Regions from separate parts of the Arthrobacter sp. NPDC058127 genome, predicted to be linked through region 1. Evidence: riboswitches for the same ligand, from Rfam matches in the RefSeq annotation. Region 1 holds a riboswitch; each other region holds the start of a gene.
What was found. A riboswitch is a leader RNA that binds a small molecule or an ion and turns the genes downstream of it on or off. The one in region 1 is predicted to bind thiamine pyrophosphate.
Positions count from the first base shown of each region.

Region 1 (7,707 bases):
TGATCGTTCGCCAGCGCGACGACAGGATCCAGATCGGTGTCCTGGAAGACGGCGTGCTCGCGGAGCACTTCGTGTCCAAGACACAGCAGGATTCCCTGATCGGCAACGTCTACCTGGGCAAGGTCCAGAACGTGCTGCCGTCGATGGAAGCCGCATTCGTCGACATCGGACGCGGCCGCAATGCCGTGCTGTACGCCGGTGAAGTCAACTGGGATGCCGTCACCCTGGAAGGCAAGCCGCGCCGCATCGAAAACGCCCTGAAATCAGGAGACTCCGTGCTGGTCCAGGTCACCAAGGACCCCGTGGGCCACAAGGGCGCACGCCTGACGAGCCAGATTTCGCTTCCCGGCCGCTACCTTGTGTACGTGCCCGGCGGTTCCATGACCGGCATCTCCCGTAAGCTGCCCGACGTCGAGCGCAACCGTCTGAAGAAGATCCTCAAGGACCGCCTCCCCGAGAACGCGGGCGTCATTGTCCGCACCGCCGCCGAGGGTGCTTCCGAGGAAGAACTGACGCACGATATCAACCGCCTGCGGGCCCAGTGGGAAGGCATCGAAAGCCAGTCCGCATCTACCAAGATCCTGGCCCCGGAACTGCTGTACGGCGAACCGGACCTCACCATCAAGGTTGTCCGCGACGTCTTCAACGAGGACTTCTCCAAGCTCATCGTTTCCGGCGATGAAGCCTGGGACACCATCGAGGCCTACGTCACCTATGTGGCGCCGGATCTGGTGGGACGTCTCGAAAAGTGGACGTCGGATCAGGACATCTTCTCGGCATGGCGCGTGGACGAACAGATCCACAAGGCATTGGAGCGCAAGGTCTTCCTGCCCTCCGGTGGTTCGCTCGTGATCGACCGCACCGAGGCCATGACGGTTGTTGACGTCAACACCGGAAAGTTCACCGGCAGCGGTGGCAACCTCGAAGAAACCGTCACCAAGAACAACCTTGAGGCCGCCGAGGAAGTGGTCCGCCAGCTGCGCTTGCGCGACATCGGCGGAATCATCGTCATCGACTTCATCGACATGGTCCTGGAATCCAACCGCGATCTCGTGTTGCGCCGCCTGGTCGAGTGCCTCGGCCGGGACCGCACCAAGCACCAGGTCGCGGAAGTGACGTCGCTTGGATTGGTCCAGATGACCCGCAAGCGCATGGGCACCGGCCTGCTTGAGGTCTTCGGCGAGCAGTGCGAAACGTGCGCAGGGCGCGGAATCGTCACGCATGACGAGCCCGTGGAGCATCGCCGGGCCAACGTGGTGGCCGCTGAACACCACCACCCGCGCACGGAGTCACTCCCGGCCGTCCGCCCGGAGCAGCGCAAGCGCCGCCGCGGCAGGGGGACAGGGCAGGGGACTTCCGAGCTCCCGATCACCCCTCCTGTGCCGGTCCACTCCGTGGAATCCACTGATCCGAACCGCCAGGCAGCCACCCGCGCAGCCCTTGCGACCATCGCGGCTGCGGCCCACGCTGCCCACCTGCACGACGACGAACTCCACCACGCGGCGGAATTGCTCGCCGACGGGCACGCAGCGGAAGCAACCCCTCTGCAGGCACCCGCGGCCCCGGTCTCGGCTCCTGCCGTTGCTTCGGGTAGCGAGGAACGCTCGAAGCCTGTGCTGCGATTCGGCGGCGAGGAAGTGGCGTTGCCTTTCGTCCACCACGAAGAAGAGCCGGCGAGTGGCGCTCCTGCCATGAGCCTGGATCTGTTGGCGCAGGCATTCGCGGGCCTCGGAGAAGCTCCGGACACCGCGACGGCCGCAACGGAGTCCCGGGAAGCGCCCGCAGAGGCTCCCGCGGCCGTTGCAAGCGGGGAATCCCTGGAGTCGGCTTCGCGTGGACGCCGGGGCCGCCGCAACCGTAGTGCCAGCCGTGCCCAGGGTGCCGCCAACGCCACCAACGTGGAGCACCACGAGGTTGCAGCCGCTGCCTCCGGTGGGGCCGCGCACGAGGCCAAGGCGCCCGACGCATCCCCGGTCAAGCCGACGGCGGCAGCAGAACCGATCATTCTCGGAGTCGGCGTGCCCAAGTCCGAACTCTAAACGCAGTACCTAGTCCGAAGCCCCGGCCGTTCCCGCTCTTGCGGAAACCGCCGGGGCTTCGGCGTTGCCGGCCCATTTGCCGGACCAGTTGCCGGACCTCACGACAGTGCGGTTACAAAGGGAGATTTCAGCGGGCGAGGTGTGATCCGGGTTAAGCTAGGGGACTGACACGGGGTGCCGCGCACCAAGCCGGCTGAGACCAGACCCGTTGAACCTGTCCGGTTAGCACCGGCGAAGGGATGTCTCGAATGACTGTTTCGGCACACTCGGCTGTCTACCCGCTCAAGGCCGTCCAGCGCCCTATCCCCAGGGTCCTCAGCATTGCCGGCTCGGATCCGTCGGGCGGTGCCGGGATCCAAGCTGACCTGAAGAGCATTGCCGCCAACGGCGGTTACGGCATGGCCGTCATCACGGCACTCACAGTACAAAACACGCAGGGAGTCACCGGCGTTCACGTGCCTCCCGTGGAGTTCCTGCGGCAGCAATTGGATGCCATTAGCGACGACATCACCGTTGATGCCGTCAAAATCGGCATGCTCGGGGACGCGGCCGTCATCCACGAAGTCCGCCGCTGGCTCGGCGAGGCGCGCCCCGCCGTCGTCGTGCTGGATCCGGTGATGATCGCGACCAGTGGCGACCGGCTCCTCGCGGAGTCCGCTGAAACCGCACTGCGGGAACTTCTGCCCCTCGCCGACTTGGTGACCCCCAACCTTCCTGAATTGGCCATGCTGCTTGGCGAGCCTGTTGCCACCGACTGGGCATCGGCGTTGGAGCAAGGCAAACGTCTGGCCGCTGCCTGCGGAAACACCGTCCTGGTGAAGGGAGGCCATCTGCAAGGATCCGGCTGCCCCGATGCGCTGGTCAACACCGGGGGAGTCCTGAGCCAGGACGTGGTGGAATTCGCCGGCCAACGCGTGGAGACCCGCAACAGCCATGGCACGGGATGTTCCCTGTCGTCTGCGATGGCGACGGCAAAAGCGCGGCTCGGCGATTGGGAGTCTGCCCTGCATGAAGTCAAGCCCTGGCTTCAGGAGGCGCTGACCCAATCCGAGAGGCTGGAGGTGGGGAAGGGCAACGGGCCCATCCATCATTTCCACACTCTCCAGCACTCCCTTCAGCCGGGGGACTTCGCGGTCCGGATGTGGGACGCCGCCCAATCGGAGCTTGCGGCCATTTATGGCCTGGACTTCATCCAGGACTTGCAAACCGGTGGGCTCAGCGAAGCGCAGTTCAGCTATTACCTGTCGCAGGATGCCATCTATCTCAACGGCTATTCCCGGGTCCTGGCGCGTGCAAGTGCGCTCGCCCCCAGCGAAAACGAACAGCTGTTCTGGGCCCGCGGCTCGCAGATGTGCCTCGAAGTCGAGTCCGAGCTGCATCGGAATTGGCTTAGCGGACGCCAGGGAAGCCGAGAACTGGGCCCCGTCACCAAGGCCTATGTGGACCACTTGCTGGCGGCGTCGGCGTCGGGCAGCTATGCCGTGCTGCTGGCCGCAGTACTGCCCTGCTACTGGTTGTACGCCGAGGTGGGACAGCAGCTCCACCGTGGCTATGTCCAGGCAGGAGCGTCGGACGAGCACCCTTACGCCGACTGGCTGCGCACCTACGCAGACGAGGCGTTCGCAGAGGCCACCCGCAAGGCGATCGACCTCACGGATGCCGCCGCGCAGGCTGCCTCACCGGCCGAGCGCGCGGCCATGATGGAGGCTTTCTCCCAATCCTGCCGCTATGAAACTGCGTTCTTCGATGCTCCAAGGCTGCACAGCTGACCTTGGTTCCTGTCGCGGAGGGACGGGATGAAGGGCTGTTTCGGCAGGCGCCGCAGCGTGTCGGGGTGAGGATCCGAGCTTTTCCCGGCGGGCAGGGTAAGGTGGACGGGCACGGTACCGGATGGCGGCATAGCCAGTCTGTGGCAGCCATCACGTGGCAGCCTCCGGACCTGGCCTCATTTGCAGCCGAAGGCGAAACTAGCGTAATCTAGATCTTCGGTGCTTACGCCAACACTTGGGTTATGCCCCTAGAGACCTTTCATTTGGAATTGACGTTTCATTTGGAACTGTTCAAGGGATGACTCATGGATTCCGTACCGGAGTCCACGGCGTTGAGGCACAGCGTGAACCAGGCCCGTTTTCGGATCGGGGTTCCGCACGCAAATTTAGTAATAAACGTCGAGAGAAGTGAGTGCCCAAGTGGTGTACGCGATTGTCCGCGCAGGCGGCCGCCAAGAAAAGGTTTCCGTTGGAGACTACGTAACCCTGAACCGCGTCCCCGGTGGAGCCGGCAGCACTCTTGAGCTGCCCGCACTGCTCCTGGTGGACGGTGACAAGGTCACCTCCGCTGCTGCGGATCTGGCCAAGGTCAAGGTTACGGCTGAGATCCTCGAAGACCTCCGTGGTCCGAAGATCGTCATCCAGAAGTTCAAGAACAAGACCGGCTACAAGAAGCGCCAGGGTCACCGTCAAGAACTGACCAAGATCAAGATCACCGGTATCAAGTAACCACTGGTTGCTGTTCAGGTTTTCAACAGATTCCCCAGAATTTAAAGGCAGGCATTTCAAATGGCACATAAAAAAGGCGCGAGCTCCACTCGCAACGGTCGTGACTCCAACGCCCAGTACCTCGGCGTAAAGCGCTTCGGTGGCCAGGTCGTTTCCGCAGGCGAGATCATCGTCCGCCAGCGCGGCACCCACTTCCACCCGGGCGCCGGTGTCGGCCGCGGTGGCGACGACACCCTGTTCGCCCTGCAGGCAGGTGCGGTTGAGTTCGGTACTCGCCGTGGCCGTCGCGTAGTGAACATCGTTGCTGCTGCAGCTGCAGAGTAATAACACGTTCTGAACGGGTGGAGCGGGCCGTATGGCCCGCTCCATCTGTCTTTTTAACCGCACTAGAATTTACTAGGGCGGGCGGCGGCGCATCAGCCGGCAAACGCATTTCAAGCAGTAATTTCCACATAGAGGAGAAACACGTGGCGACCTTCGTAGACCGGGTAGTACTTCACGTATCCGGCGGAACAGGCGGCCACGGCTGTGTCTCTGTTAAGCGCGAGAAGTTCAAGCCCCTCGGCGGACCCGACGGCGGCAATGGCGGCAATGGCGGCGACGTCATCCTGCGCGTCGATGCACAGACAACTACTTTGCTTGATTACCACCACGCACCGCACCGCCACGCAACCAACGGTGGCCCGGGCATGGGCGACTGGCGCGGCGGCAAGAACGGCGAAACCCTCGTGCTTCCCGTCCCGGACGGCACCGTGGTCAAGACCAAGGACGGCGTTGTCCTTGCTGACCTTGTCGGTGAAGGCACCGAGTTCATCGCCGCTGCAGGCGGCCAGGGCGGCCTTGGCAACTCTTCGTTGTCTTCGCAGAAGCGCCGGGCTCCCGGCTTCGCGCTCCTCGGTATTGAAGGCGACTCCAGCGACATCGTCCTGGAACTGAAGTCCATCGCAGACATCGCGCTGGTCGGCTTCCCCTCGGCAGGCAAGTCCAGCCTTGTCGCGGCGATGTCAGCGGCGCGGCCCAAGATCGCCGACTACCCGTTCACTACCTTGATCCCCAACCTCGGCGTGGTCCAGGCCGGCGACGTCCGGTTCACCATTGCCGACGTTCCCGGGCTGATCGAAGGCGCGAGCGAGGGCAAGGGCCTGGGCCACAACTTCCTGCGCCACGTTGAGCGTTGCGCCGCGCTGGTGCACGTGCTGGACTGCGGAACCTTGGAAGCGGACAGGGACCCGCTCTCGGATCTTGCGATTATCGAGCAGGAGCTGGACAAGTACGCCGTGGACATGAGCTACGCCGGTGTCGACGGCGAAGTGGTCCCCCTGAACGAACGCCCCAAGCTTGTGGTCCTGAACAAGGTGGACCTGCCTGATGGCCGGGATATGGCAGAGTTCGTCCGTCCCGAACTGGAACAGCGCGGCTACCGCGTCTTCGAAGTTTCCGCCACGAGCCATGAAGGCCTGCGCCAGCTGAGCTTCGCCATGGGCGAGATTGTCATGGCCGCCCGCAGGGCCGTGGCCATTGCGCCCCCCAAGGTCGCAGCCCCCGTCCTCCGCCCCCGTGCCGTCAACGAGTCCGGCTTCAAGATTCGCCGCGAAGAAAAGAACCTCGAGCCGCTCTTCCGCGTGCTGGGGGAGAAGCCGGTCCGCTGGGTCAAGCAGACCGACTTCACCAATGAGGAAGCCATTGGCTACCTGGCCGATCGCCTGGCCAAGCTCGGCATCGAAAACGAATTGTTCAAGATGGGTGCCGTTCCGGGCGACACCGTGGTGATCGGTGAAGAGGACGGCGTCGTGTTCGACTGGGAGCCCACCATGATGGCGGGCGCCGAACTCCTGGCGACGCCTCGAGGCACGGACATCCGTGTTGCCGACATCGGCGACCGTCCCACACGTTCGCAGAAGCGCGATGAGCAGATCGAGCGACGCGAGGCCAAGGCTGCCGCGCGGGCCGAGCTCGAAGCCGAGCGCAAGGCGGGCATCTGGACGGAGTCCGTCAGCCGCCGTCGTGCAGCCCAGCCCCTGAAGGAAAGCGGCCTGGAAGCCGAAAATGACGACTAGCACGGCCCGTATCGCTGAAGTCACGGAAGGCGACGACGCCGCGGAACGCCAGGCACTGGCCGGCGCCAAGCGGATCGTGGTCAAAGTAGGTTCGTCTTCGCTGACCAGTATCAAAGGCGGCATCTCGGAGAAAGCGCTGACTGCCCTCGTTCACGCCTTGGCCGAGAAGCGGAATTCCGGGACGGAGATCATCCTGGTCTCGTCCGGTGCGATCGCGGCGGGTCTAGCACCGCTCGGGCTCGCCAAGCGTCCCAAGGACCTCGCCACGCAGCAGGCTGCAGCCAGTGTGGGCCAAGGGCTTTTGATGGCGCGCTACTCGCAGGCTTTCGCGGCGCACGGGGTCACGGTCAGCCAGGTCCTGTTGACTGCGGATGACCTGATGCGGCGAACCCAGCACAGCAACGCATACCGGGCGCTTGACCGTCTGCTGAACCTCGGCGTCGTGCCTGTCGTGAACGAAAACGACACCGTGGCAACGCACGAAATCCGCTTTGGCGACAACGATCGCCTGGCCGCTTTGGTGGCGCACCTTGTGCGGGCGGATGCGTTGGTCCTGCTTTCCGACGTAGACGCCCTGTATGACGGTCCGCCGTCGTTGGGTGCCAAGCGCATTCCGCTCGTCACCGGTCCCGCCGACCTGGTCGGCGTGACCATCGGCAAGGCCGGCAAAGCCGGCGTCGGCACCGGCGGCATGACCACGAAAGTGGAGGCGGCGTCAATCGCCGCAGGCTCCGGCATCCACGCCCTCGTGACGTCCACGGCCAATGCCGCCGCCGCACTGGCCGGCGAGGACGTGGGCACGTGGTTCGCCATCAACGGCAACCGCAAGCCCGTGCGCCTGCTGTGGCTGGCCCACCTCGCTTCCGTCCGGGGCCGTTTAGTGCTCGACGACGGCGCAGTCAAAGCCGTGCGCGACCGCCACACATCGCTGCTGCCCGCCGGAATATCGTCGGTGCAGGGAGACTTCGAGCCGGGCGATCCCGTGGAGATGGTTTCTGCCGAGGGCACCGTCATTGCCAGGGGGCTGGTCAACTACTCCGCCGAAGAGCTTCCCCGCATGCTTGGCCGTTCAACCAAGGAACTCGCCAAGGACCTTGGCCGCGGATATGACCG
Region 1 covers NZ_JBHVTT010000001.1:660,006-667,712, reverse strand. Annotated here, with positions in the region: gene ACFVTG_RS02980 (Rne/Rng family ribonuclease) at 1-2,039, shown strand, start outside; TPP riboswitch at 2,200-2,296, shown strand; gene thiD (bifunctional hydroxymethylpyrimidine kinase/phosphomethylpyrimidine kinase) at 2,288-3,808, shown strand; gene rplU (50S ribosomal protein L21) at 4,229-4,537, shown strand; gene rpmA (50S ribosomal protein L27) at 4,598-4,861, shown strand; gene obgE (GTPase ObgE) at 5,005-6,594, shown strand; gene proB (glutamate 5-kinase) at 6,584-7,707, shown strand, end outside.

Region 2 (7,707 bases), on a different contig from region 1:
CGCGCGTGTCAGGAGGGCATTGTTGCCGCGCAGGGTCAGTGCGTCCCTCATGCCGCACCCGCTTCCTGCCGGGCGCCGCCTTGGAATGCAGGCTCGAGCCGCATCTCGGCGCCGCCCAGGACGGAGCTGAATTCCTGGTCGTGGGTCACGGAAACCACGGATGTGCCGGCGTCGAGCAGTTCCGACAGGAACGACGCAAGCTCAGCCCACGTGTTCGCGTCCTGGCCAAAAGTAGGTTCGTCCAGCACCAGGACGCGGGGATGCGCGGCAAGCACGGTGGCCACCGATAGCCGGCGCTTTTCGCCGCCGGAGAGCGTGTACGGATTGGCGTCCACGAGATGCCTCAGGCGCAGCCGCTCCAGCAACTCGTCCACGCGCTCCTCGCCATGGCCAAGGTGCTTGGGGCCGAACATGAGCTCGTCGAGCACCCGGCCGGTGACGAACTGGTGCTCGGGCTCCTGGAACACGGTCCCGATGCGGGAGATCAGCTGCTGGGCCTTCCACTTGAACGGGTCAGTGCCGGCACCGTCGCTGAGCCCGACGGCGGCAGTCACCGCCCCGGACACCGGCGCCAACAGCCCCGCAAGAGTCAAAGCGAACGTCGATTTTCCCGCGCCGTTGGGGCCAGTGATGGTCAGCGCTCGCCCGGCGAACACTTCGGCGTTGAGTCCGGCCTGCACGGGAAGGGGCGGGATGGTTTTGAACCCCCGGCGTCGTGACCGCTCGCGGGACACCGCGAGCTCCTGGGTGGCGAGCAGTAGCTCTCCCGCGTTCCTCGCCGCGGAGCTCCACGCCCCGTTCCCCGCCCCGGAGCCGGCCGCCGTTCCGGCGCCTGTTCCCGAACGTGGCCGGGTGGCCGGCACGTACCCGGGCACCCAAACGCCCGCAGCAGTGAGCATGTCCCTTGCTTGCGCCAGAACGGTGTCCGGATCGCCGTCCAGGAGCACCGCCGGCGTCGAGACTCCCGTGGAGGAGGAACTGCCCGGCTGGAGCACCACGATCCGGTCCACAAGGTCTTTCCAGACCGAAACCCGGTGCTCCACCACCACCAAGGTGGCGCCCGTCTTGTCCAGGCAGCGGCCCACGGCATCGCGGACCTCCAACACTCCGGCCGGGTCCAGGTTGGCGGTCGGTTCGTCCAGGAGGATCAAGCCGGGCCGCATCGCGAGGATGCCGGCCAGCGCAAGGCGTTGTTTCTGCCCGCCCGAGAGGGCCGACGTCGGGTGGTCGAGCGCAAAGTTGCCGCTCGCACTGCCACCGGCACTACGCCGCAGCCCGACGTCGTCGAGCGCTTCATGGACCCGCTTCCAGATTTCTTCCCGCGGCACGCAAAGGTTTTCGGCGCCGAACGCGACGTCGTCGCCCAGCCGGGAAAGCACCACCTGGGTTTCGGGGTCCTGTTGCATGAGTCCGGCACGGCCCCGCTGGGCCTTCGGCGAAACACCATCCACGAGCAACGAACCGGTCTCGTCGGCGTCGTCCCCTTCCTCGCCCAACACGCCAGCCAGGGCATGCAGGAGGGTCGACTTGCCTGCGCCCGAGGGGCCAAGCAGCAGAACACGCTCGCCGGGACGGATGTCCAGGTCGAGGGCGTGGATGGCCTGCGTGGTGCGGCCGGCGTGCCGCCAGCCCCAGCCTTGCGCGGAAATGGCGGCGGGTCGCACCACGGCAGAGGTGCCGGAATCAGGACTGGGCATCAGGAAAAGACGGGCTCCGAAGCGGCCTTGCGGGACGCGAACGCGCTCAGCACACCAGTCTTGGCCAGGCCGCGGGTAGCGATCCAGGACAGGGCACCGGCAATGACGGCCCCGGAGATCGTGCAAAACACGATGTACGCGAGCTTGTCGACCGGTTCGTAGGCGATGTTCCAGCCCCACGGCAGGAAGGAGTCGTTCAGACCGCAGAACAGGCCCGCACCGGCACCGGCCAGCAGGGACACAGGCAGGTTGAACTTCTTGTACATGAAGGCCAGGAAGATGAGTTCCGCACCGAGGCCCTGGAGCAGGCCCGAGATCAGCACCGTGGTGCCGTACTGCGAACCCATGATGAGCTCACTCGTGGCGGCCACTGTTTCGCAGAAAATTGCCGCACCGGGCTTGCGGACGATGAGCATGCCCAAGACTGCCGGAATCATCCAGCCGCCGGCGATCAGGCCGCTCAGGGGCGGGTAGCCGGCGGACATAGGCGTGGCGACCAGAGCCATCTGGTCCCATGCCCAGAAGATCACGCCACCGGCGATCGAGATCAGTGCCGCCACAACAATGTCCACGACGCGCCAGTTGTAACCAGGCTTGGTGAGGCCCGGCCTTGCAGAAATACCAGTCATTTTGTCCTCCTGAGGAACAGGAGGGGAAAGTGTTCCCCGGTTGCCTGCGAGCGGCCTCCGCCGCGCCGGTTCCGGACACTATGAGAACTCGACTCCCTTGCGCCGGTACTAGCCGGATCAGGTTCGAGGGTCTGCGGCTGTCCGCACTCTCAGCGCCCGTCCTCCGTGCCGCATTGCTGCGAGCCCGACGGCGGCGCTCCCCTGTCGTTATCAATCCACCCTTTTGGGCGTGGTTCAGTTTACACCTTGGAGGGGTTGCGGGCGCGGCGGCAAAAAGCGTTCCGACGGATTCCCCTGGATCATTTGCCGGGCGAGCGCAGTCCGGCCCGGAATGGCGCGGGCGGCCACAGAAACTGGGAGAATGATCCAGCAGAATGTGACACAGCAAGCGGGCAAAGGAGCGGTCTTGGCAGGCATGGGCGAAGCGAACAGCACCACAGTGGCCGAACCGAGGCTCGCCGCGAGCGTGATCCTGCTCCGGGATGCCGCAGTTCCTGGGCGCTCTGGAGACGCGGCGCAGGCTTTGGAGGTGTTCGTCCAGCACCGGGTGTCCACGATGGATTTCGCTGCCGGAATGGTCGTCTTCCCGGGCGGACGAGTGGACCAGGCGGACAGCTCCGGCTGGGACTTCACGGACGACGTCGTCGAGCGCCACGCCGCCGCATGGCACCGGAGCAGCATCGCCGTCGAGCCTTCCTCCGCCCGGTTCAACGCGGGCCGGGTACTGGCGGCCGCGCAGCGTGAGGTGTTCGAAGAGGCCGGGCTGAAGCTCGACGCCGCCACCCTCCGCCCATGGGCCAACTGGGTCACTCCGCCGGACCAGCCCAAGCGCTTCGACACGTACTTCTACCTTGCTTGCCCGGTTTCCGGAGCCGAGCCAAGGCACCAGACCACGGAAGCGTCATCGTCCTTGTGGATGCCGGTCCGCGGAATCCTGGATGCCGAAGCCGCCGGAACGCTCAAGCTCATGCCACCCACGCTGGCGCTACTGGATGAGCTCCTCGCCCTCGGCACGGTGGAAGCGGTGCTGGCCGAAGACCGTGACATTGTTCCCGTGCGTCCAAAGCCGGGAGCCTTGCAGGAGTTCTTCCGGCTGAGGCGCCAAGCCCCATCCGTTGCTCCGGAACTGCCCTGAAGTGGGGTTAGGCTGGGGACGGTCCTGTTTCCACCCGCAAGGAGTCCCGGAATGAACCTCCTCATCAAACTGCTCGGCACCGGCGTGAGCATCGGCGCAGGCTTTGTCGGCACCAAGCTCGTCAACGCGCTGTGGGAAAAAACCACGGGCAACAAGCCGCCCAAGGGACACGACGACATGGAGACGAGCCTCCGCTCAGCGCTGACCTTCGCCCTGATTTCGGCAACTGTCAGTGCCGTCATCCAGGTTCTCGCCGGCCGGAGCACCCAGCGCGCCATCTCCCGCTTCTCGAAGACGCAGGACATCGTCTAGGCTGACGGCCCGCCGTTGACGCCGTTAGGACCTGCGCTCCCGCCGTTGCGGGCGTTCCCAGCGTGGGGCATTGCCGAGCCCGCTTCTTGAGCTTTCTCCGCCGCCCGTTGACCGGCAGCCCGCAGCACCACGGCCTCGAGTTCGTCTGTGCTGAGAAGCTCGGGGTGGAGGTGCTTGGTCCGGTACCCTGCCCGGCCCACCATGTGTGCGGACACGGGCACAGTCAGCAGTTGGAAAATCCAAGCGACCGCGAGGACCGGCCAAACCCACCATTCGCGCATCTGCAGCCCCATGGCCGCCAAGACAAGGAACAGCCCCAGCACTTGGGGCTTGGTAGCTGCATGCATGCGGCTCATGAGGTCCGGGAACCGCAACAGTCCAATTGCCGCGCCCAATGACATCAGGGCACCAACAATCAGCAGTACCGCGGTGACGGCATCGATGACGGCGTCCGCTCCGGTGGCGTTAGGAGTCATTGACTTGTCCCCTCCGGTCGGCCACGAAGCGGGCCACCGTCACCGATCCGATGAACCCGATCAGCGTCAGCGCGACGAGCAGCACGAGGTTGTTGAGGTGCCTGTTGACGGCCATGTCGATGGCCAGCGCGGCACCCAGTATGGCGAGCAGCACGTCTGAGGCGAGCACCCGGTCCAGCAATGAAGGCCCGACGGCGATCCTGTAGATCGCGCCTGCCGCCGCGAGGCTAAGAATCACCGCCGTGACGATCAGCACGATGTCTTTCATGAGCCGGCTCCCCTCGTTGCAGGCCAGCCTTCGGCCTGGAGTGCGTCCAATTCCGTGCGGGTACCCATGATCCGGATCAACGAGGCCTCCGTGTCCTGGACTTCCTTGCGCAGCTTGGCGGTGTCCACATCGTTGCGGACATTGAGCCCGTGGATATAGAGCGTGGACGTCGAGCGGTCCACCTCCACCACCAGGGAACCCGGAATCAGCGAAATCACGTGCCCTGTTGCGGTCACCATGAGGTCGGAGTGGCTACGCAGGGGAACCGCGACGACGGCGTTGGTTACCGAGGGGCCCCGGAAGGCCGCCAAGTACATGACCTGGAAACTCGCGGCCACCACTTTGCCAAGGAACACGACGGCGAAAGGAATGGCCCGCAGCACGTTGAATCGTCCGCTGAGCTCCACTGGAGGCAAGTAGAAGACCCTGGCTACCACCACCGCGATCAGCGCACCGAACACCAGGTTGCCGGGGCTGAAGTCCCGCCAAAGCGCACCCCAAACGACCACCAGCCAGACCAGCAGGGGCAACTCGGTGCGGAACGAAATCCGCTTGCGGCTCACTTGCCACCTCCCTGCGGTACGGCCCCGGTGGGTGCGTCACCCTGCGGTGCCGCGATTCCTGGAACTTTGGCATTCCCGCCGAGCACGGAATGGATGTACGCGGTACGGTCCAGCATCTGTTCCGCGGAGTTTCCGGCCAATTGGAACAGCGGACCGGCGAAGACTGTCAGCGCCACGCCAAAGACCACGAGCGCGGCGGTTGGCCCCACCATGGTCCGCGGAAGCAGCCCGACGGCCGCCGTGTCTTTCAGGACGGCGGCAGGGTAATCCGCATCCTCCGGTTTCCGCCAGAAGGCGCGGTTCCAGACGCGCGCAATTGCCAGCAACGTCAAGAGACTCGTGACCACGCCGCCCACCACCAAGGTAATGGCCAGTGGCGTCCCCAGGGCAATGCCTGCCTGGAGGAGTCCGAGCTTCCCCAAGAACCCTGAGAAGGGCGGGATTCCTGCGAGGTTCATGGCCGGAATGAAGAACAAGAGCGCGAGGAGCGGAGACAGCTTTGCGAGCCCACCGAGCCTGTCCACGGAGGAGCTCCCACCGCGGCGCTCAATCAAGCCAGTCACCAGGAACAAGCTCGTTTGGACCGTGATGTGGTGGGCCACGTAGAAGACGGCGGCAGCAAGCCCGGCAACGGAAGACATGGCCAGCCCAAACACCATGTAGCCGATGTGGCTGACCAGGGTGAAGGAGAGTAATCGTTTGATGTCGCTCTGGGCTATGGCACCGAGAATGCCCACCAACATGGTGAGGAGTGCAACCACCATCAACGGGGTATTCAAAGTATCGCCCGGGAAGAGGAGGGTCTCCGTCCGGACCATGGCGTAGACACCCACTTTGGTGAGCAAGCCGGCGAACACGGCTGTGACCGGTGCTGGCGCCGTCGGATACGAGTCCGGCAGCCAAAAGGACAGCGGGAACACGGCGGCTTTGATGCCGAATGCCACGAGCAGCATGACGTGAAGCAGGTTCCTGGTGCCCGGATCCAGTTCGGCCAACTTGATGGCGAGATCCGCCATGGTGATGGTCCCGGTGGCCCCGTAGATCATCGCGATGGCGATAAGGAACAACACCGAGGACACGACGGAAACCACCACGTACGTGACCCCGGCGCGGATGCGCGGACCGGTGCCGCCCAAGGTCATGAGCACGTAGCTCGCCGTCAGCAAGATCTCGAAGCCGACGTACAGGTTGAAGAGGTCACCGGTGAGGAAGGCATTGGAGACGCCGGCCACCAGGATCAGGTAGGTCGGGTGGAAGATCGAGACCGGTGCCTCGCGGTCGCCGTCGGCCATGCCTTGGCCGGTGGCATAGACGAGCACGGCGAGGCTGATGACGGAGGAGACCACCAACATGAGCGAGGAGAACTGGTCTACCACCATCACCACGCCAAACGGCGGCTGCCAGCCGCCCAGAGTGACGGACGCGGTGCCTGTAGTCCATACCGAGGCAAGGAGCCAGCATTCCAGGAGCAAGGTAAGGGACAACAAAGCGATGCTGACCGCGCGTTGGGCCAGCGGGTTCCTGTTCAGGGCGAATGTCAGTGCGGCACCGAGGATGGGAAGTACGACGGCGAGCGGCGCCAGGCTGGCGATGTTCACAGGGGGCCTCCTTCCTTGGCAGCTTCGGTGACTGCCGTGACCGGGAATTCGGATGTTTCCTCGGGAACCACCGAGTCGTCTTCGGCGTCAAAGCTGGGTGTCTTCGCGACGCGCCGGTCTTCGGCATCGTCCTGGATATCGTCCTGGCGTGCCAACGCCCAGGTCCGGTAGATGATGCCAAGCATGAATGCCGTCACCGCGAAGGAAATCACGATCGACGTCAGGATCAACGCTTGCGGCAAAGGATCGTTGTAGTCGCGCGGATCCGTCGATTTGTTGAACAGCGGGGCAAGTCCGGCATAGCCACCCGTCGCGAGGATCAAAAGGTTGGTGGCGTTGGCCAGGAGCATGAGCCCCAGGAGGACGCGGGTCAGGCTGCGTTCCAGGATCAAATAGATACCACAGGCGTAGAGCACTCCCATGACGATCAACAAGGTCAAGTTGACGCTCATGGGGTCCCTTTCCCGGGCGAGGTGGTTGCCGACGCTGCAGTGCTTGCCGCCGTCGCAGTAGCCGCACGGGCTTCCGGTCGGGCGTCCCCTGAACCCCCCGCGTCTCCGCTGGCGGTCTCTTCGAAGTGTTCGTCGATCTCGGCACCCAAGCTCCGCAGCACGTCCAGGGCAAGGCCTACGACAACGAGGTACACGCCGATGTCGAAGATCGTGGAGGTCACGAACTTGATGTCACCGAATAGCGGCAGCCAGAACTCGATGATGGCACTTTGGAACACTTGACCGCCCAGAAGCAACGGCACGAAGCCCGCCGCGGCCGCCGTCGCAAGCCCCGTTCCCAGCAGCATGCCGGCGCTGATCGGTGCGGCTTCCCGCAGCTCGAACCGTCCGCCGGCCAAGTATCGGATGGTCAGGGCGAGCCCGGCAGTGAGTCCGCCGGCGAAGCCGCCTCCCGGAAGATTGTGTCCCGCCAGCAGCAGGTACACGGAGAAAACGATCATCGAGTGGAAAATCAGCCGCGTGACCACCTCGAAGATGATGGAACGCCGTTCGGGTGCCAGGGTTCGGCCGGCCACGA
Region 2 covers NZ_JBHVTT010000005.1:114,430-122,136, reverse strand. Annotated here, with positions in the region: gene ACFVTG_RS09790 (energy-coupling factor transporter transmembrane component T) at 1-51, opposite strand, end outside; gene ACFVTG_RS09785 (ABC transporter ATP-binding protein) at 48-1,697, opposite strand; gene ACFVTG_RS09780 (ECF transporter S component) at 1,697-2,326, opposite strand; TPP riboswitch at 2,403-2,539, opposite strand; gene ACFVTG_RS09775 (NUDIX domain-containing protein) at 2,688-3,461, shown strand; gene ACFVTG_RS09770 (DUF4235 domain-containing protein) at 3,513-3,773, shown strand; gene mnhG (monovalent cation/H(+) antiporter subunit G) at 3,770-4,249, opposite strand; gene ACFVTG_RS09760 (monovalent cation/H+ antiporter complex subunit F) at 4,239-4,517, opposite strand; gene ACFVTG_RS09755 (Na+/H+ antiporter subunit E) at 4,514-5,080, opposite strand; gene ACFVTG_RS09750 (Na+/H+ antiporter subunit D) at 5,077-6,678, opposite strand; gene ACFVTG_RS09745 (Na(+)/H(+) antiporter subunit C) at 6,675-7,130, opposite strand; gene ACFVTG_RS09740 (Na+/H+ antiporter subunit A) at 7,127-7,707, opposite strand, start outside.
Region 2: another riboswitch for thiamine pyrophosphate. It lies ahead of ACFVTG_RS09780 (ECF transporter S component); the one in region 1 lies ahead of thiD (bifunctional hydroxymethylpyrimidine kinase/phosphomethylpyrimidine kinase).

Region 3 (7,707 bases), on a different contig from region 1:
GGGGAAACGATGGTGTGCCACCAAACATCCGTGGGAAGCTTCCCCAGTTCGCGTTTGGCGGGCGTCACGAGGCCAGGTGCCATGTACGGCTCACGGTCAACCTCGGCGTTGTCGAAGTGGTACTTCGAGGGGTTCTTGACGTACACGAGGATATTGTCGTGCTTGGTGGGCCAGCGGTTCTTGGCGCGTGCGCCATAGTCGTAGGCCCAGATGATCTCGTTCAGGAAACACTCCCTGCCGAAGATCGCGTCCAGCATGACCTTGGCGTAGTGCACCTCGCGGTAGTCGAGATGCAAGTACAAAGTGCCGTCGTCCGCGAGCAGGCGCCAGGCCTCCACGAGCCGGGGTTCCAGGAAGGACCAGTAGTCGCTGAACGCGTCGTCGTAGCGGTGCAGGGCGCCCTTGATGGTGTCATACGAGCGCCCCTTGAAGCCGACGCGGTCGCCGTCGCCATCGGCGTTGCGGACCATGCGCGTTTCCTGGCGGCTCTGGACCCGGCCCGTATTGAAGGGCGGGTCCACGTAAATCAGTGTGAAGGCGCCGTCCGGCAGCGTCGGGAGGAAATCCGCGTTGTCCGCGTGAACCACCAAATTGCTGCCGTCCGGCGCCCAAACAAGGTCAGTCATTGAGGCCGTTAAGCCTCGGTGCTCTCGCCGGATGCACCGGAAGCGGATACCACTTCGCCGTTGCGGCGGCGGGTGCGGGAACGACGTGCGCGGGCAGGCTTGTCAGCGCCCTCGCCGGACTGCGGCTCGGCAGACTGGGCCGTTGCCTCAGCGGGGGCTGCCTCACCTTCGGACGTACGACGGCGGCGGGTTCGGTTGCGTCCGCCGTCACCGTCGCCTTCCCGGGACGGAGCGTCGCCGGACTTGGGACCGCGGCGGGCACCTTCACGGCCACCGTCACGGCCGGAGCGTCCACGCGCGGAATCGCCGCTGGAACGGGAGTTCTTCTTGCCGGTCTCGCCCAGGTCTTCAAGGACCTCGGCGTCGACGCCCGCAAGGGTGCGCTGGTTGCGGGGCAGGCGGCCTTTGGTGCCTTCCGGAATATCCAGGTCCGAGAACAGGTGCGGGGACGAAGAGTACGTCTCCACGGGCTCGGGAGAGCTCAACCCGAGGGCCTTGTTGATGAGGGCCCAGCGGGGGACGTCGTCCCAGTCGACGAACGTGACCGCGGTGCCCTTGTTGCCGGCACGGCCGGTGCGGCCAACGCGGTGCAAGTAGATCTTTTCGTCTTCGACACACTGGTAGTTGATGACGTGCGTGACGTCGTCCACGTCGATGCCCCGGGCGGCGACATCCGTGGCCACCAGGACGTCGACCTTGTTGTTGCGGAAGGCGCGCAGGGCCTGCTCGCGGGCGCCCTGGCCGAGGTCGCCGTGGATAGCCGCGGCAGCGAAGCCGCGATCCACGAGTTCCTCGGCAACCTTGGCTGCGGTGCGCTTGGTCTTGGTGAAGATGATGGTCCGGCCACGGCCGCGTGACTGCAGAATGCGGGCCACGACCTCGATCTTGTCCATGCTGTGGGCACGGTAGATCAGCTGGCGGATGTCTCGCTTGGTCAGGCCTTCGTCGTTCGGGTCGGCGGCACGGATGTGCGTGGGCTGCGTCATGTAGCGGCGGGCCATGGCAATGACCGGGCCGGGCATGGTTGCCGAGAAGAGAAGAGTCTGGCGGACGGCGGGAGTGCCGGCAATCAGCGTCTCCACGTCCGGAAGGAAGCCGAGGTCAAGCATCTCGTCTGCTTCGTCGAGAATCACCATGCGAACGTTCTTGAGGTTCAGGTGCTTCTGCTTGTAGAGGTCGATCAATCGGCCGGGCGTGCCGACAGCAACCTCGACGCCCTTCTGCAGGGCTTCGATCTGGGGCTCGTAAGCGCGGCCGCCGTAGATGGTAGCGATGCGGGCGTTGCGCTTCCGCGATGCTGTCTGGAGGTCGTTGGCCACCTGAACGGCGAGTTCACGGGTAGGAACAATCACGAGGGCCTGGGGTGCGCCCGGGACAGCGAGCTTTTCATGGCCGGCGTCGCCGGGTCCGACGACGCGCTGCAGCGCCGGAATGCCGAAGCCGAGGGTCTTTCCGGTGCCGGTCTTGGCCTGGCCGATGATGTCGTGACCGCCCAAGGCCACCGGGAGGGTCATGGCCTGGATGGGGAAGGGGTGGGTGATTCCGGCATCGGCGAGGGATTCAACGATGTCGGCGCGGACGTTGTAGTCGGCGAAGGACTTTTCTGCGATCTCGTGCGGTGTTTCGTCCGAGGAAATGGTTTCCTCGGGTTCGATCGTTTCGGTTCCGTCTGTCAGAACTTCATGGGTGTGCAATTCACTCACAGTGGAGTTTTCCTTATTCATTTTGGGCTGCGCTGCGTGCTCAACGGTTGTGGCCGGGCCGTTCCGGAGCACGAATGGGCGCAAGCAAATCCAGTGGAAGCCGATCGCGGGCTATCTAAATACTGGCACTGGGGACCAGCTGGTGTATCTCAAGATCGCGTAGGGGCGGGCTTGTTGATGTCAAGAAAATTAACTGAATCAACGACCGGGCATCCATTACTACTCACACAGTCTAGCGTCTGGGGGCAATAAACCCCGGATCGCGGTTCCAGGCCTGCGAACTGAGTGCGCTACGGGAGCAGTTCGAAGGTGATTTCGCGGGTGGCGATGTCCGCGTCAAGCAGTTTCACACGGACCTTCGTACCGGACTCCATTTCGCCGTCGCAACGAGCGGTGACCGCGGGTTCGGCGATCTGGACGATGCCGTAGGGGCCGTGCGGGGCTCCGTTCCCATTGCCGTTTCCGTTGTTGGTGTGGTTCCCGTTGTTGTTCCCGTTGCCGTTTCCGTTGTTCTTGGCGGGTTTCGATCCGGAGATCACGACGGCGTCGAATTCCTGTCCGATGTGGTTCACCAGGAGTGCTGCCTCCACGGTGTCCAGGGCCAGGCGCTCCATTTTGGCGGCAAGCTGGTCGGATGACGCCATGATCTCGGGCAGGCTCGGCAAAGCGTCCCTGGCCCATGCAGGGATCTCTGTTCCATTACTCAGTGCTTCGCAGATGACCAGGACAAAACGATCGACCAGCCTGCGCAATGGCGCCGTGGTGTGGGCGTACGGTGCGCCGATGGCTGACTGCATGACGCTTCCCGGTACTTCGCCGTCGAAAGGCGTGTAGCCGGCGCCGCGGAAAAGCAGCCCCGCGGAGTGGAGGATGGCCAGTTGCCGGGGGTCCTTGGCGTCGAGGGTCCGCAGGTACTCGCCATAGCTGGTCCCCTCGGTCCAGGGCTTGCCGAGTGCCCCCGTTTGCCGTTTGAAATGGAGCAGCGAGCGTTCATCGGGCGCCGGCATGGTGCGCAGGATTCCCACTTTGCCGTCGAGCATCAGTTGCGCGGCGGCCATCCCGGTCATGAGGGAAATCTGGGCGTTCCAGTCCTCCACCGGCAGCGAGGGAGCTGCGACGATCCTGTACCCCTCGCCGTCGGGCAATTGGACGATTTCCTGTTCAGGCATGTTCAGGCTTGCTCCGCCGCGGCGGCGTTCGAGTTCCACCCGCTTGAGCCCGACGTCCTTGAGGAGTTGGAGGACCGGATCGGCCGTTCCGGAATCGATCTCCGCCTGGACACCCTTGTAGTTGAGCTTCGCGCGGCTGCGAACGCTTGCCCGGCGGACGGAGACGGTGCGGAACTCCGCCTCGGCATCGAGTTCGAAGTCCCATACAAATGCGCCGCACGTTTGGCCGGCCAACAGGCTTCCGGCATGCTCGCTGATGATCTCGGGGTGCAGCGGTATGCGGCCATCCGGGGCGTAGTATGTTTGCCCCCGGTGGCGGGTCTCGGCGTCGAGCGCTCCTCCGGGCGGCACAAAGGATGGCACATCGGAGATGGCGTAGAGAACCCTGTAACCATCGCCGGAACGGTCAATGAAGAGGGCCTGGTCCAGATCGGTGGAAGAGGCCGGGTCGATCGTGATGAACGGAACGTCCGTGAGGTCCTGCACCGGCAGGGTGTGTCCGGAAACCGCGGCTTCGGCGTCACGCAGCGCTTCAACGGGATAGCCGGCGGGCAGCTCGAGTTCAGTCCGAAGCGCCGCCAGTGCTTCCGCGAGCCGGTTCGACGTTTCACTGACATTCGGGGCTATCCGCTGATGTGACACGAAAGTCAGGGTAACTCCAAAATCTTTCGGCGTCTCGCTAGGCCGCCGCTGCGTCAAGGGCGGCCAGGAGTGCCTGGGCCGCCGCCGTCGGATCCTGTGCTTCGGTGATGGCTCGCACCACCACGATGCGGCTGGCGCCGGCCCGCACTACCTCTTCCACGTTGCTGAGATCGATGCCGCCGATCGCAAACCAAGGGAGCACAACACCGCCGACGGTCTCCTCGTCTGCCTGCTTCACCGCGTTGGCGGCGTACTTCACCAGATCGAGCCCGACGGCGGAGCGTCCGGGCTTGGTGGGGGTGGCCCATACCGGCCCGACGCAGAAGTAGTCCAGCCCGCTGCGGCCGGGTGATGCGGCGATGGCTGCGTCAATCTGTTCCGGCGTGTGCGTGGAGAGCCCGATGATGGCGGGGTCGTGGAGCAGCTTCCGGGCCGCCCGCAGTGGAATGTCCTTTTGGCCGATATGGAACACCGGTGCGCCGGAGAGGGAAGCTACGTCCGCGCGGTCGTTGACGGCCCAGAGACGGCCGTGGCGGTGCGCCACGGATTGCAGGATCTCCAGGAGCTCCAGTTCCTCTGCCGCTTCGATGGTCTTGTCGCGCAGCTGGATGATGTCCACGCCGCCCTCGAATGCGGCGTCGACAAACTGCTCAAAATCACCCTGTTGCTTGCGGGCGTCGGTGCAGAGGTAGAGGCGGGCGGTGGTGTGGACATCGTGCTGGGTCATGGAAACAGAGTAGTTCCTCTAAACTGGGCTGGTACCGCGGGAGCCGCGGCGGCAGTCACAATCGCCGCGCGGCTGAGAGGGCTTCAGCGCCGACCGCTTGACCTGATCCGGCTAGTACCGGCGTAGGGAAGGACTCCATGGACGAAGTAAACACCCGGCACGAACCCCTGCGCGCGTCCCTGCACGCGGATGTGGCGGTGATCGGAGGCGGTGTCATCGGCCTTGGCATCGCGTCGGAAGCCCGAAGGTCCGGCCGCTCGGTTGCCCTGATCGATCCCGCACCGGCCAGCGGAGCCACCTTCGCGGCGGCGGGCATGTTGGCGCCCGTCAGTGAACTGCACTACCAGGAAGAGGACCTCCTGGAACTCATGCTCGAATCGTCGGCATTGTGGCCGGACTTCGAACACAATGTGACTGGCTCAAGTGCCGGACGCAGCACGGGTTACCGTACGACGCCGACCCTCGCCGTCGGCGCGGACGCTGCGGACCGCCGGGCGCTCGCCGACCTCCGGGACGTGCAACTGGCCAACGGCCTGCTGGTGGAATCCGTGCCGTTGCGCGAGGCCCGGGAGCGTGAGCCGCTGTTGAGCCCGCAGATTTCCTGTGCCTTCGACATCCCGGGCGACCACCAAGTGGATCCGCGCCGGCTTTCGGCCGCGATCCTTGGCGCACTGGCAGACCACCAGCCGGGCAATTCCAGCTGGATTGCGGGGGCCGAGGGCGGTTTTGCGGTCCACGACACGGCGGCGGGCCTCTTGTGGGAGGACGGACGCGTCGTCGGGGCCGTGCTTGGCTCAGGCGTCAAAGTGCTCGCCGCGGAAACCGTGGTTGCCAACGGCCTGGGCGCCGCCCGCTTGAAGGGCCTGCCGGATGGATTGTCGCTCCCGTTGCGTCCCGTGTACGGCGACATACTGCGGCTGCGCGTCCCGGACCAGCTGCAACCTCTGGTCACCGCCACAGTGCGGGGAATCGTGCGCGGAGTGCCCGTCTACATCGTTCCCCGCGAGGACGGGACAGTGGTGATCGGCGCAACGCAACGTGAAGACGGATTGTCGGCGTCCGGGGGAGCGGCCAACCCGGTGTCGGCGGGCGGTGTGTACCAGTTGCTCCGCGATGCCCAGGTACTGGTCCCGGCCGTGGCTGAACTGGAGCTCCTGGAAGCAACTGCCCGCGCCCGTCCGGGCACTCCGGACAATGCACCGCTGCTGGGCCGTGTAAGGGTAAAAAGTGCCGAAAGGGTGGAAGGAAGCGAAGGGACCGTGCCCGGACTCATCGTGGCGAGCGGATTCTTCCGCCACGGCGTCCTGCTCACTCCGGCGGCGGCGAAAATCTGCGTCGGGCTGATGGACGGCACCGCCGATCCCCGGTGGAGCAAATTCCGCCCGGACCGCTTCTCCCGCCCCCTTTCAGCAGCAAGGGCCTCCACAAACGGCCCATCGGCCGATACCTCGAATCCCCTTCCGAAGGACCACGCATGAACATCAAATTGAACGGCGCAGACCACACGCTGAGCGACGACGCGTCCGTCACCACCCTCGTGAGCCACATCACCGGTCGGGTTGTGGACTCGAGCGGCCAGGCGGCCGACGGACGCAAGATCGGCGTCGCCGTCGCACGCAATTCCGAAGTGGTGCCGCGCAGCCAGTGGGCGGCAACCGCGCTCGCAGAGGGCGACGAACTCGAAATCGTTACCGCAGTACAGGGAGGCTGAACCATGACCACGGCAAGCACTGAAGCAGCAAGCACCCGGACCGACGCCCTGGTGATCGACGGTGTTGAGTTCGGCTCGCGCCTCATCATGGGGACCGGCGGAGCCCCGAGCCTGGACGGACTGGGGGCAGCCTTGCTGGCCTCGGGCACCGAACTCACCACCGTTGCCATGCGGAGGTACTCACCGACGGAAACAGGTTCGCTGTTCCAGTTGCTCGTGGACCACGGCATCCGTGTCCTGCCCAACACGGCCGGCTGTTTTACCGCCAAGGATGCTGTCATGACAGCCGAGCTTGCCCGGGAGGCCTTGGAAACGGATTGGGTGAAGCTTGAGGTCATCGCGGACGAGCACACGCTCCTGCCGGACGCCGTGGAGTTGGTGGACGCAACCGAGAAACTCGTCGACCGCGGATTCAAGGTCTTCGCATACACGAACGACGACCCCGTGCTGGCACTTCGCCTCGAAAACCTCGGAGCCACTGCCGTGATGCCCTTGGGCGCGCCCATCGGCACCGGCTTGGGCATCCTGAATCCCCACAACATCGAGCTGATTGTGTCCCGCGCTTCTGTGCCGGTAGTGCTCGACGCCGGCATCGGCACCGCGTCCGACGCAGCGCTGGCCATGGAGCTCGGCTGCGACGCCGTGCTGCTGGCCACCGCGGTCACCCGTGCGCAGAACCCGGTGCAGATGGGCGAGGCCTTCAAACACGCAGTCATCGCCGGTAGGCTGGCGAAGCAGGCGGGCCGCATCCCGCGCCGGGAACACGCCCTGGCCTCCTCGGCGATGGAAGGCCGGGCCGAGTTCCTCTAGCGGCCCACGCTGGCCTCTCCGGGGATTCCTGCGAATTTCCCCGTCAGCGAAGGAGCCACCATGGCCGGCAAGGATGACGTTCTTAGCAGGTCCGCGATCGACGACGCCTTGGCGGAGCTGCCGGACTGGCGGTACCGCCTTGGCGGCCTCGTCACCGTCTATAAATCCCCGACGTCGGCTGCCGCACTGGAGCTGGTTGCCGCCGTCGGGCGCATCGCCGAGCAGCAGAACCACCACCCGGACCTGGACTGGCGCTTCAACCGGGTGTTCGTCCGGTACACCTCCCACGACGCCGGGAGCGAGGTGACCCGGCGCGACG
Region 3 covers NZ_JBHVTT010000003.1:320,370-328,076, reverse strand. Annotated here, with positions in the region: gene ACFVTG_RS07645 (site-specific DNA-methyltransferase) at 1-626, opposite strand, end outside; gene ACFVTG_RS07640 (DEAD/DEAH box helicase) at 635-2,329, opposite strand; gene ACFVTG_RS07635 (RNB domain-containing ribonuclease) at 2,620-4,140, opposite strand; gene thiE (thiamine phosphate synthase) at 4,178-4,867, opposite strand; TPP riboswitch at 4,894-5,013, shown strand; gene thiO (glycine oxidase ThiO) at 5,005-6,345, shown strand; gene thiS (sulfur carrier protein ThiS) at 6,342-6,578, shown strand; gene ACFVTG_RS07615 (thiazole synthase) at 6,582-7,388, shown strand; gene ACFVTG_RS07610 (4a-hydroxytetrahydrobiopterin dehydratase) at 7,449-7,707, shown strand, end outside.
Region 3: another riboswitch for thiamine pyrophosphate. It lies ahead of thiO (glycine oxidase ThiO); the one in region 1 lies ahead of thiD (bifunctional hydroxymethylpyrimidine kinase/phosphomethylpyrimidine kinase).

Region 4 (7,707 bases), on a different contig from region 1:
AGGTCACAGCCCCGTGCTCGTTGCCGCCGACCTCCAGCGTCCCAACGCCGTAACGCAGCTCCAGATTGTCGGCGAACGCGCCGGCGTACCTGTGTTTGCTCCGCACCCCGGCACCACCTCGGATCTGGATGTTCCCACGGGCGACCCGGTCGCCGTCGCCCGCGCCGGCGTCGACGAAGCCCGCCAGAAGCTGCACGACGTCGTGATCGTGGACACCGCGGGACGCCTCGGCGTCGACGCCGAAATGATGGACCAGGCGCGCCGTATCCGCCAGGCGATCATCCCGAACGAAGTGCTGTTCGTGATCGACTCCATGATCGGCCAGGACGCCGTCAACACGGCGGTTGCCTTCGATGAAGGCGTCAACTTCACGGGTGTCGTGCTGTCGAAGCTCGACGGCGACGCCCGCGGTGGTGCGGCCCTGTCGGTCGCGTCGGTCACCGGGAAGCCGGTCATGTTCGCGTCTACCGGCGAAGGACTCGACGACTTCGAACTGTTCCACCCGGACCGCATGGCCTCCCGCATCCTCGACATGGGCGACGTTCTCACCCTGATCGAACAGGCCGAGAAGAACTGGGACAAGGACGAAGCTGCCCGGATGGCGAAGAAGTTCGCCGACCAGGAAGACTTCACCCTGGACGACTTCCTCGCCCAGATGCAGCAGATCCGCAACATGGGCTCCATGAAGAAGATGCTCATGATGATGCCGGGTGCGCAGAACATCCGCCAGCAGCTGGAGCAGTTCGACGAGCGCGAAATCGATCGCGTGGAGGCGATTGTCCGCTCCATGACCCCGCACGAGCGTCTGGCTCCAAAGATCATCAACGGTTCCCGTCGCGCCCGTATCGCCCGTGGTTCCGGCGTGCACGTTTCCGAGGTCAACGGCCTCCTGGAGCGTTTCGCGCAGGCACAAAAGATGATGAAGAAGCTGGCCCAGGGCGGAGGCATGCCCGGGATGCCTGGCATGCCCGGCCTCGGTGGCGGTTCCCGCAAGGCAAGCAAGAGCGCGCCCAAGAAGAAGGCCCGTTCCGGAAACCCCGCCAAGGCGGCCCAGGAACTGCGCGACGCCGAGAACAAGCGGGCGAACGCCGTTCGCACCGGGGCAGCATTCGGCCAGCCTTCCGGCGACTTCGACCCCTCGCAGCTGAACCTGCCCAAGGGCTTCGATAAGTTCCTCGGCAAGTAGCGCTCCCGCCCAACTGGCTAGCAGTAGGTGTCGTTTTGACGCCCCAGAACGACAATAACTGCTAGTGAGTTGGGTTGTCGGCCCCGTGCCATAGGCTGGGGGGATGCAAAAGCAGCGCGTCGTGTTCGTCCATGGAGCAGGCACATTCGGCGCTGCCGCGTGGCCGAAACAGCATGGCATGGCGCTGGCATACGATGCACTGTTCCTGAAACGCCACGGCTTTGATGCGCAGGCCGAGCCTTTGGAATCCGATGTTGCAGCCGATGTGGAGATTATCCTCGAGTGCCTCGGAGCTCGGGAGGCCGCTTCGGCGGCCGGCCCCGCGCGTGGAGGCCATGTCGTGGCGCATTCCCAAGGCGCGATTTCCGCCATGCTGGCTGCGGTGGAGAGGCCGGACCTGATCCGCTCCCTCGTGCTGGTTGAACCGGCGTGCCTTTCCTTGACTGCTGAATTGCCCGCCACCGCGGCTTACCGGGCACTGATGGAGCCCTTGTTCGCGATCCGGAACGAACTCAGCGACGACGATTACCAACGTGAATTCGTCCGCCGGGCGTTTTCCTCGGAGGCTGCAGTCCTCAGCACTCCGGAGGCCAGGCGTACCGCGCGACGCCTGCGGCTCCAAGCGCCGCCGTGGGAAGCGCCCCTGCACATTGTGCCGGGCGTTCCCACGCTTGTCCTGACCGGTGGTTGGGAACCCCTGTACGAAGAGATCGCCGGCTACCTGCAGGAAACCGGTGCCCTCCACCGCGTTGCGGCTGGAGGACACCGGCCTCATGACTCAGTTGAAGGAGACCGGATGATCCGCTCCTTCATCGCGGATGTCAGCCGCGCCGGGTCAGTCCAAGCTTCCTGATCAGTTCAGGCTTCCTGACGTCGCCTCACGTTTTCCTGCGGGAACCTCGAGTTCGGGCAGGTAGACCTTTCCGCCGGATGCCAGGAACTCCTCGCTCTTTTCGCGCATCCCGCTGTACATTTCCGCGATGGCTGCCTGGGAATCCGCGGAGCCGTATTCGTCACGGATGTCCTGGCTGATGCGCATGGAGCAGAATTTCGGGCCACACATGGAGCAGAAATGCGCCGTCTTGGCCGGTTCGGCGGGGAGGGTCTCGTCGTGGAACGCTTCGGCCGTGACTGGATCCAATGACAGGGCGAACTGGTCACGCCAGCGGAACTCGAAGCGGGCCTTGGAGAGGGCATCGTCGCGTTCGTGGGCGCCCGGGTGTCCCTTGGCAAGGTCCGCGGCGTGGGCGGCGATCTTGTACGTGATCACGCCGGTCTTGACGTCGTCCTTGTTTGGCAGGCCCAGGTGTTCCTTCGGGGTGACGTAGCAGAGCATCGCGGTTCCGTAGCGTGCGATCTCCGTGGCGCCGATGGCCGAGGTGATGTGGTCGTAGCCCGGAGCGACGTCCGTGACCAGGGGACCCAAAGTGTAGAACGGAGCGCCCTTGCAAAGCTCCTGCTGGCGCTCCACGTTTTCCCGCACCAAGTGGAAGGGAACGTGGCCGGGTCCTTCCACCATGACCTGGACGTCGAATTCCCACGCCCGCTGCGTCAGCTCGGCCAGGGTGTCGAGCTCGGCGAACTGCGCGGCGTCGTTGGCGTCCGCCGTCGCTCCCGGGCGCAAGCCGTCGCCGAGGGAGAACGCGACGTCGTACTTGGCGAAAATTTCGCAGAGCTCGTCGAAGTGGGTGTAGAGGAAGTTTTCCTCGTGGTGGGCCAGGCACCAGCCCGCCATGATGGAGCCGCCGCGGGAGACGATGCCCGTCACGCGGTTGGCAGTGAGCGGCACGTAGCGCAGCAGCACGCCGGCGTGGATGGTCATGTAGTCCACGCCTTGCTCGCACTGTTCAATGACAGTGTCGCGGAAGATTTCCCACGTGAGCTTGTTGGCTTCGCCGTTGACTTTCTCGAGGGCCTGGTAAATGGGCACGGTGCCGATCGGCACGGGGGAGTTGCGGATGATCCACTCACGGGTGGTGTGGATGTCGTCGCCCGTGGACAGGTCCATGACCGTGTCGGCGCCCCATTGCGTTGCCCACTGCAACTTGTCCACTTCCTCGGCGATGGAACTGGTGACGGCCGAGTTGCCGATATTGGCATTGATCTTCACCAGGAACGCCTTGCCGATGATCATCGGTTCGGATTCGGGGTGGTTGATGTTGTTGGGGATGATGGCCCGGCCTGCGGCGACTTCGCTGCGGACCAGTTCAACATCGCAGTTTTCGCGTAGTGCCACGAACTGCATTTCGGGCGTCACGATGCCCTGCTTGGCATAGTGCATCTGTGTCACGGTCTTGCCGTCGACGGCGCGGCGGGGCACCGGCTGTGCGCCCTTCCACTCCGCCGAGGCCGCGCCGCGGCGCACGGCAGACTTGCCGTCGTCGAGAAGGTTCCGTTCGCGGCCGCTGTAGGCCTCGGTGTCGCCGCGGGCTTCGATCCACTCGCTGCGGAACGGTTCGAGGCCCACGACGGGATCACTACCGGGTCCTGCGGTGCGGTACACCTGGAATGGCGCGTTGGCCTCGCCGTTCGGGGACGGTTCCAGGGCTATTTCAGTCACTGGAACCCGGATTCCCGTTTCGGCATCTTCAAGGAACGAGAGGGAATGCGACTTGAGGGACTGTGTCACCTCTTGGGCCGATCCGTTTTGGGTAGGGCTCAGCTGTGTTTCTTTGGTGCTCAAAGGATTACTCACTTCCTTCGCCGGCATTACCCGGACAGGTTCAACGGTCGCAGGCTGCGTCAGCCCGATCTCAGCCCTTGCAAGGGCCCCCGTGTGGTCGTAGACGAAGCTACCACAGCTGAGAGTTCCAGAGACAGATGTGACCGAGGACAGATGTGACCGGGCCGGGCGCGGCGTCGGAGTCTAGGGTGGAATCATGGCGGAAATCATCGAATTCAGCGGCACCGTCCTCACCGGGCCGGACGTGGAACGGCGCGGCCTCTGGTCGGTCGACGGACGGCTGACCTTTTTGCGGCCTGCTGCCGTACCGGACGTCGTCCTGGACGGATGGGTGGCGCCCGGACTTGTCGACTCACACTGCCATGTTGGCTTGGGCAAGGGTGGAGCGGTGGACGAGGAGACTGCCCGTCTGCAGGCAACGGCGGATCGTAACGCCGGGACGCTCTTGATCCGCGACGCGGGATCCGCAAGTGACACGCGCTGGCTGCAGCGCCGGGCGGACATGCCCAGGATCATCCGCGCAGGCAGGCACATCGCGAGGCAACGCCGGTACATCCCCGGGCTGGCCGAAGAGGTTGAGCCGGAGAATCTGGTGGAGGCGGTGCGCAAGCAGGCCCGGTCCGGAGATGGCTGGGTCAAGATCGTCGGGGACTGGATCGACCGCTCGGCCGGGGATCTTGGCCCGTCCTTCCCGGCCGCCGTCGTCAAGGACGCGGTGGCGGCGGCACACGACGAGGGGGCCCGGGTGACCGCCCATTGCTTCGCCGAAGGGACTATCGTCGACGTGCTCGACGCCGGCATCGACTGCATCGAGCACGCCACCGGTCTCCTCCCGCACCATATTCCGCGGCTGCTGGACCAGGATGTTCCGATCGTCCCGACCCTCATCAACATTGCGACTTTTCCGGACATCGCGAAGCAGGCTGAAACCAAGTTCCCGCGTTACGCCGCCCACATGATCGCGTTGTGGGAGCGCCGGCATGAGCGGGTCCTCGAGGCGTTCGACGCCGGTGTGCGGGTGTATGCCGGGACCGACGCCGGCAGCGTCATCAAGCACGGCCGGATCGGCGAGGAAATTCTGGAACTGCACCAGGCCGGCCTTCCGGCGGCCGCCGCCCTCGATGCCGCCTGCTGGTCCGCCCGCGAGTGGCTGGGTGCCGACGGCATCAGCGAAGGCGCCAGTGCCGACGTCGTGCTCTACGCAAACGATCCCCGTGCGTCCCTTGAGATCGTGCTGAAGCCGCAATGCACCGTGCTGAGGGGACACATTTCAAGAAGCGCCGGGCATTAGGAATAAATTGAAGCTTCAAGTAATTTAGATACATAGAGGTTGCCGAAGGGCGGCGCCACGAAAGCCGGGAGTTTCACATGACCATCACATCCAGCCAGGATCTCCTTCCTGCCGAACTCACCATGGGCACTGTCATGCTCAAAGTGGGGGACATGAAGCTCATGGGCGACTACTACCAGCGGGCGCTGGGCCTGGACGTCGTCGCCGAACAGGATGGCGGACTCTACTTTGGCAGGCTCGGCAAGCCGCTGGTGCACTTGGCTCCGGCCTCCGGGCTCCAGATCCCGGGCCGCGGAGAGGCCGGGCTCTTCCACACGGCTTTGCTCTTCGAAGACCAGTCATCGCTCGCCGCAACTGTTGCCTCGGCGGCGCAATACGAACCCCATGCCTTCGTCGGCAGCGCAGACCACCTCGTCAGCGAGGCCTTCTACTTCACCGACCCGGAGGGCAACGGCATCGAGCTCTACTACGACAAGCCCCGCGAAGGCTGGGAGTGGAACGGTAGTTCGGTCGTCATGGACAGCCTGCCGCTCCCGCCGCAGCGCTACCTCCAGCAGTACTTGAGCGAATCGGCGGTGACCGGCCAGCATGAGGCGGGCGCCGGCGTCGGGCATGTCCACCTGCAGGTGGGCGACGTGCGGACCGCCCATGATTTCTACGTCGACACCCTGGGCTTCGAGCAGACGGCCGGCTGGCATGGGCAGGCCCTGTTCGTCTCCGCGGGCGGCTACCACCACCACATGGCCATGAATGTGTGGAACAGCCGCGGTGCAGGTCCGCGCAAGGACACGCTCGGCCTCGGCGAGGTGGTCATCGAGGTGCCGTCAGGAGACGACGTCGGCGCGCTCGCCGATCGCCTCAAGGTTGCCGGCATCGCGTCCCACCACACCGGCCAGGAGCTGCGCTTCGAGGACCCGTGGCGCAACCGGCTGCGCGTCGCCGTCCGCTAGCGTCCAACTTGCTCCCCGACTTCGCTTCGCTCAGCCGGGGACCCCTCGCAAGTTACACTTAGGCTCGACGGCGTGGCGCGCACTTTTCGGCCACGCCGCAGCTCCGTTGGCACGAATGAATGAGAGTAGTTTCCATGGGCTTTGCTGAAATCTTTGTTGCCACCCACGATGAAGCACTCAAGAGGGCCGCTGCCCTGGAGAAGGGCAGTGACGTATCCGGCGCCGCGGTACGGATCCCGGGAATCAGCGATTTTGAAGTAGAACAACTTGGCGACCTGGCCGGCACGGCCGTGCACGCAGCCGGGGCCGACTATGAGCTCGCTTTGGTGGACGTCACCAGCGACGCCTTGCTGGGCGTCCCCGAAGCCATGGTGCGTGCCTTGTCTGAGCTTCTCAGCTACGAGACCGAGGGCGAGGGAAGCATCCTCGACGACGTCGCCGAACGCTGGGCGGCCCAAGAAGATATGCCCTTTGACGCCCAACAGTCCCGGCTGTATGTCCAGCAGTTGGCGTCGCTCGCGAGCGACGTCGAGAAGGCCGAACGGGCCGGTCTCTACGTCTGGTCCGCCGAGCAGTAACCCTGCGGTAAACCCGCCGCACGGCCGCGTGTTCGAAATACTGGCTGCCATCTGGCACAATAGACAGGTACTCGATCCGCGTGGCCCCTCTCTCCGTGCGTGCATCTTGTCCTTGGAACCCTCAAGTATGGCCCGCCCCACGGGTGCAGAACGACGGGCTCAACCCCGTTTCAGAAACAGGAGTGACCACAAAAGTGGCCGTAAAGATTCGCCTTAAGCGCTTCGGTAAGATGCGCGCACCGTACTACCGCATCGTCGTCATGGACTCCCGCGCCAAGCGCGATGGCCGTGCGATTGAAGAAATCGGCAAGTACCACCCCACCGAAGAGCCCTCGTACATCGAGGTCGTCTCCGAGCGTGCACAGTACTGGCTGTCCGTCGGCGCCCAGCCGACCGAGCAGGTTGCCGCGATCCTCAAGATCACCGGTGACTGGCAGAAGTTCAAGGGTCTCCCGGGCCAGGAAGGCACGCTGAAGACCAAGGTCGCCAAGCCTGCTTTCGTTGCACCGGAGAAGGGTTCCGTCATCATCCCGGAAGCCATCACCAAGAAGGCCAAGCAGTCGGAAGCAACTGAAGCTCCCGCTGACGCTGAAGCAGAGACCACCGAGGCTGAGTAAGTTGCTGGCAGAAGCGCTCGAGCACTTGGTCCGTGGCATCGTTGACAGCCCTGAGGACGTCAAGGTCAGTGCCAAGAACAACCGCCGCGGGGAATCCCTCGAGGTGCGTGTTCACCAGGACGATCTCGGACGGGTGATCGGTCGCCAGGGTCGCACCGCACGCGCTTTGCGCACTGTGATTGCGGCATTGGCGGGCGGCGAGCAGGTCAGGGTCGACGTCGTCGACACCGACCGTCGCCGGTAACGCGCTCAGCAATACTTGTCTTAGATCCGGCCCCTTCACCAGATTATGGTGGAGGGGCCGGATTGTTTTACGAGCAAAACCCCCAGCCTTGGTCCCTAAGTCGGCCCAGCGAAGAAATCAGAGGAACCCCATGCAGCTCCAGGTTGCCCGAATCGGCA
Region 4 covers NZ_JBHVTT010000027.1:15,577-23,283, reverse strand. Annotated here, with positions in the region: gene ffh (signal recognition particle protein) at 1-1,186, shown strand, start outside; gene ACFVTG_RS23220 (alpha/beta fold hydrolase) at 1,290-2,039, shown strand; gene thiC (phosphomethylpyrimidine synthase ThiC) at 2,040-3,869, opposite strand; TPP riboswitch at 3,865-3,972, opposite strand; gene ACFVTG_RS23210 (amidohydrolase family protein) at 4,066-5,160, shown strand; gene ACFVTG_RS23205 (VOC family protein) at 5,238-6,110, shown strand; gene ACFVTG_RS23200 (hypothetical protein) at 6,245-6,688, shown strand; gene rpsP (30S ribosomal protein S16) at 6,883-7,305, shown strand; gene ACFVTG_RS23190 (RNA-binding protein) at 7,307-7,549, shown strand; gene rimM (ribosome maturation factor RimM) at 7,680-7,707, shown strand, end outside.
Region 4: another riboswitch for thiamine pyrophosphate. It lies ahead of thiC (phosphomethylpyrimidine synthase ThiC); the one in region 1 lies ahead of thiD (bifunctional hydroxymethylpyrimidine kinase/phosphomethylpyrimidine kinase).